DNA from 4 places in the Serratia sp. AS12 genome. Region 1 is predicted to be linked to each of the others. Evidence: predicted binding sites of a transcription regulator. Region 1 holds the regulator's gene; each other region holds the start of a gene.
The links. Region 1 encodes Fur, which represses iron uptake genes when iron is present. Its sites were predicted from a motif close to ATAATAATGAGAACNACTATCAA; they were not measured.
Positions count from the first base shown of each region.

Region 1 (3,026 bases):
GAGGCGTACTTTTCCCCAGCTTCGGAAGTGAAAGGCGGTCTGCTGGGGGAGTTCGATGCCGGCAACCACCGGTTGCAGGTGCATTCGCTGAGCGAGTTGGCGCAAAAAAGGGTCGGCGGTAACCTGGATTTTATCCACGCGCTCCATGATAAGCGCTATTACGCCACGCTTTCTGACTACTTTCGCTTTTTGATCCTGATTGAAATGGGCGGAATGTATATGGATATCGACACCCTTCCGCACCGTTCGGCGACGTTTTTCCTGCTGAAGCCGGAAGTGCCGGATTACCTTCAGCTCCTGCCCGATGGCGAAGTCAGCCACGTCAGCGGGTTGAATTTGTTTTTGGATGAAACCGGCATGATCATTGGTCGCAGCGGTGATAGGTCGTTGTGCAAAATATTGGCGGGCCTGGATCAGATCTATGCGGCGCAAACCGGTGACGTGCCAGATAAAAGCCCCCTTTATGAAAGAAGGCTGTTCGACGCGTTTTATCTGTTGTGGTGCCGCCACATCGGCAGGACTGTCCTCAGCCACGATAGTTTTTGCAAGGATCATGGGGTTCATTATGACGCTGTTCCACAGGCGGTGACCTGTGGTATCCGCGGCATGCGCCTGTTGGAGGATGTGCTCACCAATGAGACGTTGCCGCTCGGGGAGGAGGAACTGCGCAGCTATCGGCAGTGTATAAGCCGGCTGGAGCTGGTGGATTGGCAGCTTGAGCAACCGACGGATCTGGCCCGCTATGCGGAAATATTTACCGTCGATGAAGTGCCGCGCATGGCCTACCCGGCGCAGATAAGGTCTGATATCGATCACTATCATTACTATTCGGTGCTGTCCCATGACCGCGCGCTGGATCGGGTGAACCAGCTTTTTGGCGAGTATTTGATAGCGGATAACCGGCGGCAGATCGACGAAGGCAATTACTGGCGGTTAACCGTCGGAACGGGCGATGCGGCATTGCCGCTAGCGCAGGGTGGGTTACATTTTCTGCCGGGGCGGCAAGCTGGCGAAGCGGACAGGATCCGCATGGCGAAACTGCTTTTTGCCACCAGCTACCTGGAATACTGCTCTGCCGGCAACCCGGCCGGGATGGATCTGGTGTCGCTGCAGCAGGCGCAAAATATCGACCCCTATCTGGACCTGATTACCCTGGCTTACGATCGGTGCGGGGCATTTATCGGTTTTTTCACTGCGGCGAGTCTCGACGAGTTATATGGCGTTAAGGCGAGCTATCTATATCGCGATGAAATGAAGCCGCTTGATGAGGCCTACGACGATTTTGTGCACAGCCAGTGCGGTGCGGACGATTACTTTGTCTGTAGCCTGGCCATCGAGAGCCGATTCCGCGGACAGGGCTATTTTAACCCAATGTTTGCCCTGATTAAGCAGCAGGCGCAGCAGCGCCGGGCGACACATATCGTGCTGTGCGTATGGCAACGCAGCGATGCCTGCCAAATCTACCTGAACCAAGGGTTCCGCGTTCGCGGCGTTTTCGACTATGCCTGGCCGATTTTCTTCGATCGGCTGCTGTTTCTTGAATATGCATTGTGACGAGTTTACCCATCCGCGTGTCGGCGGGTGAGTTGACGGTGACGTGAGCGTAAGTGGGAAGTGAGAGAAGTACCGTGGAGAAGTGCCGCTGCAATTGTTGTCTTTCAGATGTGATTTTCCCCGGGCCTGTCCGGGGATTTTTTTGCTCTCACCTGGAGGCATAAAAAAACCGCCGTTAAGGCGGTTCTCAATGCCGGTTGAGGGCATTATTTTTTGTCGTGCAGGGTGTCGTTTTCGCGGCAATCACCGATTTCACAGTGACCATACAGGTAGAGGCTGTGGTTGGTGAGCTTGATGCCATGCTGCTTGGCGATATCACGCTGACGCACTTCGATAGACTCATCGCTGAATTCGATCACTTTGCCGCAGTCCAGGCAAATCAGGTGATCGTGGTGATGCTGTTGGGTCAATTCGAACACGGACTTGCCGCCTTCGAAGTTGTGACGGGTCACAATCCCGGCATCATCAAACTGGTTCAGTACGCGGTAAACCGTCGCCAGGCCAATTTCTTCGCCCATGTCGATCAGTTTTTTGTACAAATCTTCCGCACTGACGTGATGGCATTCCGGATTTTGCAGTACTTCCAGGATTTTGAGTCGCGGAAGCGTGACTTTTAGGCCGGCCTTCTTCAATGCGGTGTTGTTGTCAGTCATGCGGATTCAGTCCTGTTACTATGCTAATCAAGTTGAGGCATTCTTGCCTGTGGCATCGGTCGGCACAAAGAGTTAATTGCGTGTCATTATAGAACCGGTTGCCCTAAATGGAAACCGCCGGTTGTTAACAAAGATATCATGGCACAATTGCATGTTACACACGCAACGTCTTGATGGATGGGATAAACCGATATCTCAGTCTACCTTGACGATGTGGGAAGTTACAAACATGTAGCTTCTATTGCAGAAATCCGTGCTGCCGATGAACGGCCCTGCTGGCAACACTATGCACTTTGCAGGGCTTTTGTTCAACCTTTGAGGGTTAGCCGACGATATCGGCCAGGCTCAGTTCTTCGCTGATCTGCTTCACCCAGGCCGCGACGCGATCGTTGGTCAATTCCGGTTGACGATCTTCGTCAATCGCCAGGCCGATGAAGAAATTGTCATCCGCCAAACCTTTCGATGCTTCGAAATGGTAACCCTTGGTCGGCCAGTGGCCGACAATCGCGGCGCCGCGTGGCTCAATGATGTCGCGGATGGTGCCCATTGCATCACAGAAATATTCCGCATAGTCTTCCTGGTCGCCACAGCCGAACAGCGCAACCAGCTTGCCGTTGAAATCGATTTCTTCCAACGTCGGGAAGAAGTCATCCCAATCGCACTGGGCTTCGCCGTAGTACCAGGTAGGAATACCCAACAGCAGGATGTCGAAAGCTTCCAGATCCTCTTTGCTGCTTTTGGCGATGTCGCGGATTTCCGACACCTCTTTGCCAAACTGCTGCTGAAGAATTTTCTGGACCATCTTGGCAATGTTTTCGG
Region 1 covers NC_015566.1:1,323,849-1,326,874, forward strand. Annotated here, with positions in the region: gene SERAS12_RS06125 (glycosyltransferase) at 1-1,554, shown strand, start outside; gene fur (ferric iron uptake transcriptional regulator) at 1,761-2,207, opposite strand; gene fldA (flavodoxin FldA) at 2,530-3,026, opposite strand, start outside.

Region 2 (3,026 bases), 1.6 Mb from region 1:
AATGACCAGCAGATTTCTGAAATACTTTGAAATAGTCTAAAGCAGGAAAATCAAGGTATGATGCTCAAGGTATTGTTGTCAGGTTGGTTCTATCGGTGAGAACGTTTATTTTTATTCTGTGCATGGCCGGCTATGTGCTGGTGCTGGGTTATCTTGGTGTTTACGTCACCGATAAGTTGTGCGAACAATCCAGTAACTACACCAAGCTGTGCCGTATGGTGGATATCTCCGAGCCGCATATCCCAAAATAAACGACTGCCGTCAACCCAGATAATCGGTAGTGATCATCGGCGTCAGTACCCCGGACAAGCCGGCCAACGTAGCCCATTGCCGCCAGCCCAAGCGCGCCAGCCAATCCTGACGCAACCGCGGTGTCGCGAGTTGCCCCAGTGCAACCGTGCCGGTGAGCAAGACCGTCAGAATCACGAAAACCAACCCGCGGCTCCAGGAATTAAATTCGATATGCAACACGTTAGCGTAATACAGCCGCATCAGAATAAAATAGGCCAGCATCAGCCAGGCAAAATGCGTTCGTTTTTTCAGCAAATGGTAGAGCATAAAAGCGATGAACAGGCTGTGAAACCATGAGATCATTGGCGATTCAATAGGATGCCTGACGCAGACGTTATACACTGCCAGGTAGATATTAAAGATCAACAGCGTATAGACGGCATATATATACCAACCATAGATGACTTTGAGTTTTTGGGTGTTCGGTGAGATAGGGCAATAGTCCGGTATCATTGGGGCCTCCTGAGCTGAATAGCGTTATAACACCGAATAGCTAAATGAAAATTAAACGCCAAACGGGCTTTATTTTACCCCAAAATGGGAACTAACTGGCCCTTGCCGGGTCTGTTCAAACAATAACGGCCAGGGCGTTTTCAGCGAAAGAGTAATGGCAGATAGTGAGATGAAGAACTATAAAAACAGTCGTTCGACAGTATGTTTACTGGTTGCCACGTTGGGACTTTATTTTTTCCTGCCACCGACGCTCATGGCCTTGTTCTGCCAATGGTTTAATTTGAATCCCTTCTTTCTTATCAGGTCCTGGCATCTTAATCCCTTCTCTGCTGCCAGGGGTATTCCGCTCTATCAAACCGTTGTGCCCATATTAGTAGTATGGTTTTCAATCAATGCCCTGGTGGCGGCCACTTTTTTTGCGATATTGGGTTTATATCGTTGGCTTGGCAGAACAAAGCATTGATGCCCCACCGTTGTGCGCTGACAAAAAGGGGTAGATAAAAAGCACTTTACAACAGATAATGATATTCGTTATCATTTGATGGTCGGTAAGGGGTAGAAGGATTGTCTCCTTATGTGCCACCCAAGCCGGCACGACATTGCTCACATTGCTTCCAATATTTGTTGCCAGCCTCGCGCTGGCATTTTTTTACTTCTTTTATTTCAGATTGCTGACTCAGGTCACTCCCTTGGCTTTTCAGCGACGATGAAACATTTTCCCGGCTCATAGAAAGCGACATCATGCTTGAAATTTTTTATCGATAAAGATAATAATTATCATTAATATTATCTTTTTGTTGCATTCAGTGCGCCGATAGATCCGCTGCGGACGTTGTCAGCCAGCGCTGCTGACAGAGAAGCTTATTCGGCGTGATTTTGGGTATTTACCAGGGGTTACAGAGATGTCGATGCATTTTCCGGTCAAACGATCGCGTATGTTCTGCGCGCTAGCCATGTTCCTGCCGCTAACATCGTTAGCTGAGGATACTTTGGTTGTCACTGCCAAATCTGCCGATACGGCGGAGGCGGCGACGCAGGGCTATCAGGCTACGACCAGCCAGGGCGCGACGAAAACCGACAGACCGTTAGTCCTGACGGCCCAGTCGATCTCGGTAGTGACTCGGCAGCAGATGACCGACCAGAATGCCCAGACGGTTAACGATACGCTGAAATATGCTCCGGGCGTCTTCACCAATTTTTCCGGTGGGGCCACTCGCTATGACACCATTGCATTGCGCGGCTTTCATGGCGGTGACGTCAATAACACTTTCCTCGATGGCCTGCGTCTGTTGAGTGACGGTGGTACCTATAACGCCTTGCAGGTTGATCCCTGGTTCCTGGAACGTGTCGACGTCATCAAAGGCCCTTCTTCGGTGATGTACGGGCAAAGCATTCCGGGTGGATTGGTCGCGCTGACGTCCAAGCGGCCTCAGTTCGCCACGGAAGGGCACGTTAACCTGATGGCTGGCAACAATAGTACTCAGGGCGGCGCCTTCGATGTGACCGGGCCACTGTCTGAACAGTGGGCTTACAGGCTGACCGGCATGACGCGCAGCAGCGAAACCATGTACGACCATCAGCGTGAAGAGCGCTATGCCGTCGCCCCCTCATTGCTGTGGCAGCCGGATGAAAATACCTCGCTGTTGCTCAAAGCCTACCTGCAGAAGGATCCTTCCGGCGGTTACCACAGCGCCGTGCCGGCCGATGGCAGCCTCTATTCCAGTTCGGGCGATAAACTGGGGCGCGGATTCTTTGACGGTGAGAGCAGCCGGAATGTGTTCAAGCGCTGGGAGCAGATCTACAGCTATGCTTTCTCCCACAGTTTTAACGACGTCTGGTCTTTCCGTCAGAATGCCAGTTACACCCATTCCAATGTTGAGTTGCAACAGGTGTATCAGATTGGCTGGAATGACGATCACCGTCTGCTGAACCGTTATTACAGCGGTTCTGCCACGTCGCTGGACGCCTTTGCCGTCGATAACCAACTGGAAGCCGATTTTACCACCGGGGCGCTGGATCATAAGGTCATGCTGGGGCTGGATTACCAGCGCTTTCGCAATAATTTGTGGGAAGAGTCTGCCGCGGCATCGCAATTGAATCCTTATACCGGTGTGTCCGGCGGGGCGGCGTTAACCGGCCTGACGCATACCGACTCCAGGCGCCACTACGAGCAGAGCGGCGTTTATCTACAGGATGAAATCAGCTTACAGAACTGGTATCTGAACCTGTCCGGCCGCTTCGATCGCATCGAGTCTAAAAATACGACGCTCAACACCGGCACC
Region 2 covers NC_015566.1:2,969,618-2,972,643, reverse strand. Annotated here, with positions in the region: gene SERAS12_RS26465 (hypothetical protein) at 96-251, shown strand; gene SERAS12_RS13845 (hypothetical protein) at 262-594, opposite strand; gene SERAS12_RS13840 (TonB-dependent siderophore receptor) at 1,647-3,026, shown strand, end outside.
Region 2: SERAS12_RS13840 (TonB-dependent siderophore receptor) is a predicted target of Fur. The motif match lies at 1,509-1,531, and genes of this name have one in related genera.

Region 3 (3,026 bases), 1.7 Mb from region 1:
ACAGTGCGCCGGCTTCCTGCGCATCAACCACGGCGACAACCCGCTGGATGCCTCAACCGTTCACCCGGAAACCTACCCGGTGGTCGAACGCATTCTGGCCGCCACCCGGCAGGCGCTGCAGGATTTGATGGGTAACCCGGCAGCAGTGCGCAGTCTGAAGGCCAGCGACTTCACCGACGACAAATTCGGTGTACCGACGGTCACCGACATCCTGAAAGAGTTGGAGAAACCGGGCCGCGATCCGCGTCCGGAATTCAAAACCGCCACCTTTGCCGAGGGCGTGGAAACCCTCAACGATCTGCAGCCGGGCATGATTTTGGAAGGTTCGGTCACTAACGTCACCAACTTCGGCGCCTTTGTGGATATCGGCGTACATCAGGACGGCTTGGTGCATATCTCCTCGCTGGCGGACAAGTTCGTCGAAGATCCGCACACCGTGGTGAAAGCCGGCGACATCGTCAAAGTGAAGGTGATGGAAGTGGATCTGCAGCGCAAGCGCATCGCACTGAGCATGCGTCTGGACGAGCAACCGGGTGAAGGTTCGCCACGTCGCGGTGGCGGCAATGCACCGGCGAAGGATGCCCCATCCCGCGCGCCGGCCAATAAGGCCAAACCGCGCAACAGTTCACCGGCCGGCAACAGCGCCATGGGTGATGCGCTGGCTGCGGCATTCGGTAAGAAATAGCAGGTGCACGGCACGGCCGGGGCGAATACATTCGCCCCTGTCACTGGCGCAGTGCTGCATACGGAAAGACCAAAGGTACACAGGGCGGAGCCGGCTCCGCCCTTTCTCAAAAAATAGCGTCGCTATTTTTTGACCCGCCTCAATAAACCCGCTTATTTTTCCTGAGCGATAAATGCCCGGTTTTTAAGCCTGAAAATAACGTCGAATCCCGGTTCATTAACACCGTTATTAACATGGCGTTTTCATTTTGGCATTTCCCAGCGAAACACAAATGGTTAGCGCTCGTATTCCGCAGACAAGATGTTACCGAATAAAACGCAGGCTCGCCGCCACACCGTCTAAAAACCACTCAATCTGTCGTTAAGTTTTGCAAATCAGAAAAAATCGCTGCAATTACGTAACTGATTTAACTCGCCATTCGCATTTGCCCCCCTGCAGACCAGGTGATAGAAATAAAGGCATCAGGCAATCCGATCGCTAAGTGTCGGTGCTATAACCGTTGGTTACCAATACCCCTACTTTTTGTATTGAATACGATAACTATTCTCACTATTATTGCGTTGCGTGTTCACTGCATTACCTCATGGATTGAAAACGTCGGCAGCCTGCGATCCTCATCGCGACGCTTCGTCTGGAACGTTCTTTTATCGTCATCGGCCCAAGACCAGGGGCTCTGAGAAGGTTATATGCATCTTCAACCTAAACGCTCTTATAAAATTGCCGGTTTCTCCAATGACATCGGTCCGGCCTATCGCCAGAAGCTGTTATCGCTCGGCATGCTGCCTGGCTCATCGTTCGAGGTGGTGCGCGTCGCGCCGCTGGGGGACCCGATAGAAATAAAAACCCGCCGCGTCAGCCTGGTGCTGCGCAGGAAAGATTTGGCCCTGATCCTGCTCGACGGCCAATCCTGACTCTGCGCCCTCGTGCCCCGGCCGCGCCCCACCGCCCGGCTCAATGTCCATTGACTGATATCACGCGAAATGATGAAAAAACTCACTATTGGCTTAATAGGCAACCCCAATTCCGGTAAAACTACGCTGTTCAATCAGTTGACCGGGGCTCGCCAGCGGGTCGGCAACTGGGCAGGCGTGACGGTAGAGCGTAAAGAAGGCCAGTTCACCACGCCGCAATCCCAGGTCAAACTGGTCGATCTGCCCGGCACCTATTCGCTGACCACCATCTCGGAGCAAACCTCGCTCGACGAGCAAATCGCCTGCCACTACATCCTGAGCGGCGATGCCGATCTGCTGATCAACGTCGTCGACGCCTCCAACCTTGAGCGCAACCTGTATCTGACGCTGCAACTGCTGGAACTGGGTATCCCCTGCATCCTCGCGCTGAACATGCTGGATATCGCCAGAAGCCAGCAAATCGACATTGATATCGCTGCGCTGTCGGCACGCCTCGGCTGCCCGGTGGTGCCTCTGATCTCCACCAAGGCCGACGGTATCGGGGCGTTGAAGCAAATAATCGACCATCATCGGTTTAACGATCTGAAAGCGCTGGTGGACTATCCACCGGTACTGTTGAAGGAAATGGCTACCCTGAGCGATGCCATGCCGGAGGCGCTGCCGACGGAACAACGCCGCTGGCTGGCGCTGCAAATGCTGGAGGGCGATATTTACGGCCATCAATTGGCCGGCAACGCCACCGCCCTGCTGCCTGCCGCCAGGCTGGCGCTGCAACAGCAGCAACAAGAAGATCCTGCGTTGGTGATTGCCGATGCACGCTATCAGTCGATAGCCACCCTGTGTGATGCGGTCGGCAACTCGCAGCAGGCGATGCCAAACCGCCTGACCGAAACGCTGGACAGGGTGATCCTCAACCGCTGGCTGGGGGTGCCCATCTTTTTGCTGGTGATGTACCTGATGTTCTTGCTGGCGATCAACCTCGGCGGCGCGCTGCAACCGATCTTTGATATCGGTTCGGCGGCAATCTTTATCCAGGGCATCCAATGGCTGGGCTACAGCCTGCACTTTCCTGAATGGCTGACGATTTTCCTGGCGCAGGGCGTCGGCGGCGGCATCAACACCGTGCTGCCGCTGGTGCCGCAAATCGGCATGATGTATCTGTTTCTGTCCTTTCTCGAAGACTCCGGCTACATGGCGCGTGCAGCCTTTGTCATGGACCGCCTGATGCAGGCGCTTGGGCTGCCCGGTAAATCCTTCGTGCCGCTGATTGTCGGCTTCGGTTGCAACGTGCCGTCCATCATGGGCGCCCGCACGCTGGATGCCCCGCGCGAACGCTTGATTACCATCATGATGGCACCGTTCATGTCCTGCGGCGCCCGGCTGGCGATCTTTGCGGTGTTTGCCGCCGCCTTCTTCGGCCAGGACGGTGC
Region 3 covers NC_015566.1:5,084,543-5,087,568, forward strand. Annotated here, with positions in the region: gene SERAS12_RS23570 (Tex family protein) at 1-685, shown strand, start outside; gene feoA (ferrous iron transporter A) at 1,372-1,596, shown strand; gene feoB (Fe(2+) transporter permease subunit FeoB) at 1,669-3,026, shown strand, end outside.
Region 3: feoA (ferrous iron transporter A) is a predicted target of Fur. The motif match lies at 1,219-1,241, and genes of this name have one in related genera.

Region 4 (3,026 bases), 960 kb from region 1:
GGTGCCGGTATCCGCCTGCTGATGGCCGCTGGTCAGCGCCACCGAGAAAAATTCGCCGATCGAGTTATCGCCCTGCAGGATCACGCTCGGGTATTTCCAGGTGATCGCCGAACCGGTTTCCGACTGGGTCCAGGACATTTTCGATCCTGCGCCTTCGCACAACGCGCGCTTGGTCACGAAGTTGAGAATGCCGCCCTTGCTGTCACCGCCGGAGAACCAGTTTTGCACCGTTGAATATTTCACTTCGGCGTCTTTGTGCAGGATCACTTCCACTACCGCCGCATGCAGCTGATAGCTGTCACGTACCGGGGCTGAGCAACCTTCGATGTAACTGACGTAGCTGCCTTCATCGGCGATCAGAATGGTGCGTTCGAACTGGCCGGTCTTGGCGGCGTTAATGCGGAAATAGGTCGAGAGTTCCATCGGGCAGCGCACGCCTTTCGGCACGTAGACAAAAGTGCCGTCGGAGGCCACTGCGGCGTTCAGCGCGGCAAAGAAGTTATCGTTGGACGGCACTACGCGGCCCAGATACTTGCGCACCAGATCCGGGTATTCTTGAATCGCCTCGCCGAATGAGCAGAAGATCACCCCGCTTTCCGCCAGTTTTTCGCGGTAGGTGGTGGAGACCGATACCGAGTCGAAGATCGCGTCTACCGCCACTTCGCTGCCTTCACGCACCGGTACGCCGAGCTGGTTAAACGCCAGTTCAACTTCGCTGGTCAGGTAGCTGTTTTCGGTTGCCGCGCCGGGTTGCTGTTCGGCACCGGGCTGGGAGCCGCAGGCGTCGTCGCAACTGCCGCAGGATGGCGCCGAGTAATAGCTGTAATCCTGGTAGTTCAACCGGTCATAGTTCGCTTTCAACCAGTGCGGCTCTTCCATTTGCAGCCAGGCACGGTAAGCCTCCAGGCGGAATTCCAGCATCCACTCAGGTTCGTTGCGTTTGGCCGAGATGGCGCGCACCACATCTTCATTGATGCCCGTCGCCAATTCATCGGTATCCAGTTGGGTGAAAAAGCCTTCTTTGTAGCGACCTTCGCTGACCCAAGCCTGCACTTCATTAGGCATTTCTACATTGCTTCGTGTCATGTTGATTGCATCGCTCAAACGCCAAAGCTCTCGCCGCACCCGCAGGCATGCTGAGCTTTAGGGTTATTGAATTTGAATATTTGATTCAGCCCTTCACGGACAAAATCTACCGTGGTGCCATCGATGAACGGCATGGCTTTTAGCGGCACATACAATTTGGCGCCATCGCGCTCAAACAGCAGGTCGTCTTCCGCCGGGGCACGGGTGAGATCCAACACATAGGCAAACCCGGCGCAGCCTGATTGCTTCACCCCGAGTTGCAGCCCCTTCACTTGCGGATCCTGCTGCATCAATTTAGTTATTTGTTGTACGGCGTTGTCGCTGAGCAAAATGCCTTGCCAGACATTTTCGTCCAGAGAAAAGGTGCCGACATTTTCCGTTTGCATAGGGCCTACCTCACACTCGTGTTTTACCACAGCCAATCTGGGTTGCTTATATGTTAGTGATAACAATTATCACTTCAACCGTTTGTTTTGCGGGGGTATCCGCCAAAAGCCCGTTTTTTTGCTGCCGCAGGCGGCAAGCACAGGGGACAGTCGGGGTGCCTGGCGCAGTCCGGTGGCGACGCGCTCATTTTATCCTTATGAATTTACTGTATATCCTGAATCACCTCACCGCCCAGCCGCTGGCTCATCCCCTTTACACCGCCGGCTTTTATTGTCGATGTAAACATTCATAGAAAATACCTATTTCAACATTTTGTCTGTCTCAAAAATGCGTTTATCGGCAATTAGCGGCGTTTTCCGTCGTTTGCACCACCCGGCTGCACCGGCCTAAACCGCCGTCATTGATTAAAGTTTAGCCGCTACTGACTGATATTGGGTCGCCGCAAAGCAAATGCAGCCCCCGGTGTCCGATAAAAATTTCAACAGAATGATTGATCGCGAACGCATCCGTAAATATGATAATGATTATCATTCAAATACAAGTGAGCGCGAGTAAATGAATATCTCGATGAATGCGTGGCTGCTGGGCAAAATTGATGACTATAAATTCAGCGTGCGCGATGCCACGGTAGATTTCTACATGGCGGAGGCGTCGCTGAGGCGGCCAGAGTGCAATGTCAACCATCTGAAACGCTACAATAACGTCAGCCTGAACATGGCCAATCTGTGCCTGGAAAACGGCGATGATGAAAGCTATCTGCACGCACTCAGCAAACTGCATAACCGGCTGATCGCCGAAATCAACAACCCGCAGCGCTGCCAGCTGTTTCGGGTTCAGAGCTATCATTTTGCCCGGCATACCCTGACCTTAATCTGCCAGAAATATGCGATGGAAGGCACCTGGGAGAAGGCTAACGCCTTCCAGAAGGATTTCGTCAAGCGGGTGCCATTCCAACTGTGAATGTCTGCGGAACGGCAACGGAGTACCCGCAGGCAAAGGCGCCTGCGGGTGGGAGGATCAGTCGATGACTGCGGTGGTCAGGCGTGAGGTGCAGCACAACCGGTCGCGCGAATCGAATATTTCGATCTGCCACACCTGATGCCGTCGGCCAACGTGCAACGCACGGCATACGCCACGTACCTGCCCTTCAAATACCGCCCGCAAATGGTTGGCGTTGATTTCCAGCCCCACCACTTTCTGCTCCCCTTCGCTGCACAGATAACCGGCCATCGATCCCATCGACTCCGCCAGCACCACCGACGCCCCGCCGTGCAGCAGCCCGAAAGGTTGCCGGGTACGGTGGTCCACCGGCATCGTGGCTTCAAGAAGATCGTCTTCCAGCCGGGTGAAGTGAATCCCCACATGGCTCACCATGCATCCCTCACCGGAGCGGTTTAACTGCTCCAACGTCGTTTCTCGTTTCCACAATTTCACGCAATCATCTCCAGAAGTGCCTGTAACGGGTGGCGCACGCCGTTACCCTCAATGCGTTTGACCTGGCTGCGACAGGAATAGCCGGTCGCCAGACAGCGTTGCCGCGGCAAACGTTGCAA
Region 4 covers NC_015566.1:2,279,156-2,282,181, reverse strand. Annotated here, with positions in the region: gene sufB (Fe-S cluster assembly protein SufB) at 1-1,086, opposite strand, end outside; gene sufA (Fe-S cluster assembly scaffold SufA) at 1,101-1,472, opposite strand; gene SERAS12_RS10650 (hypothetical protein) at 2,029-2,433, shown strand; gene menI (1,4-dihydroxy-2-naphthoyl-CoA hydrolase) at 2,491-2,907, opposite strand; gene SERAS12_RS10640 (FAD-binding and (Fe-S)-binding domain-containing protein) at 2,904-3,026, opposite strand, start outside.
Region 4: sufA (Fe-S cluster assembly scaffold SufA) is a predicted target of Fur. The motif match lies at 1,523-1,545, and genes of this name have one in related genera.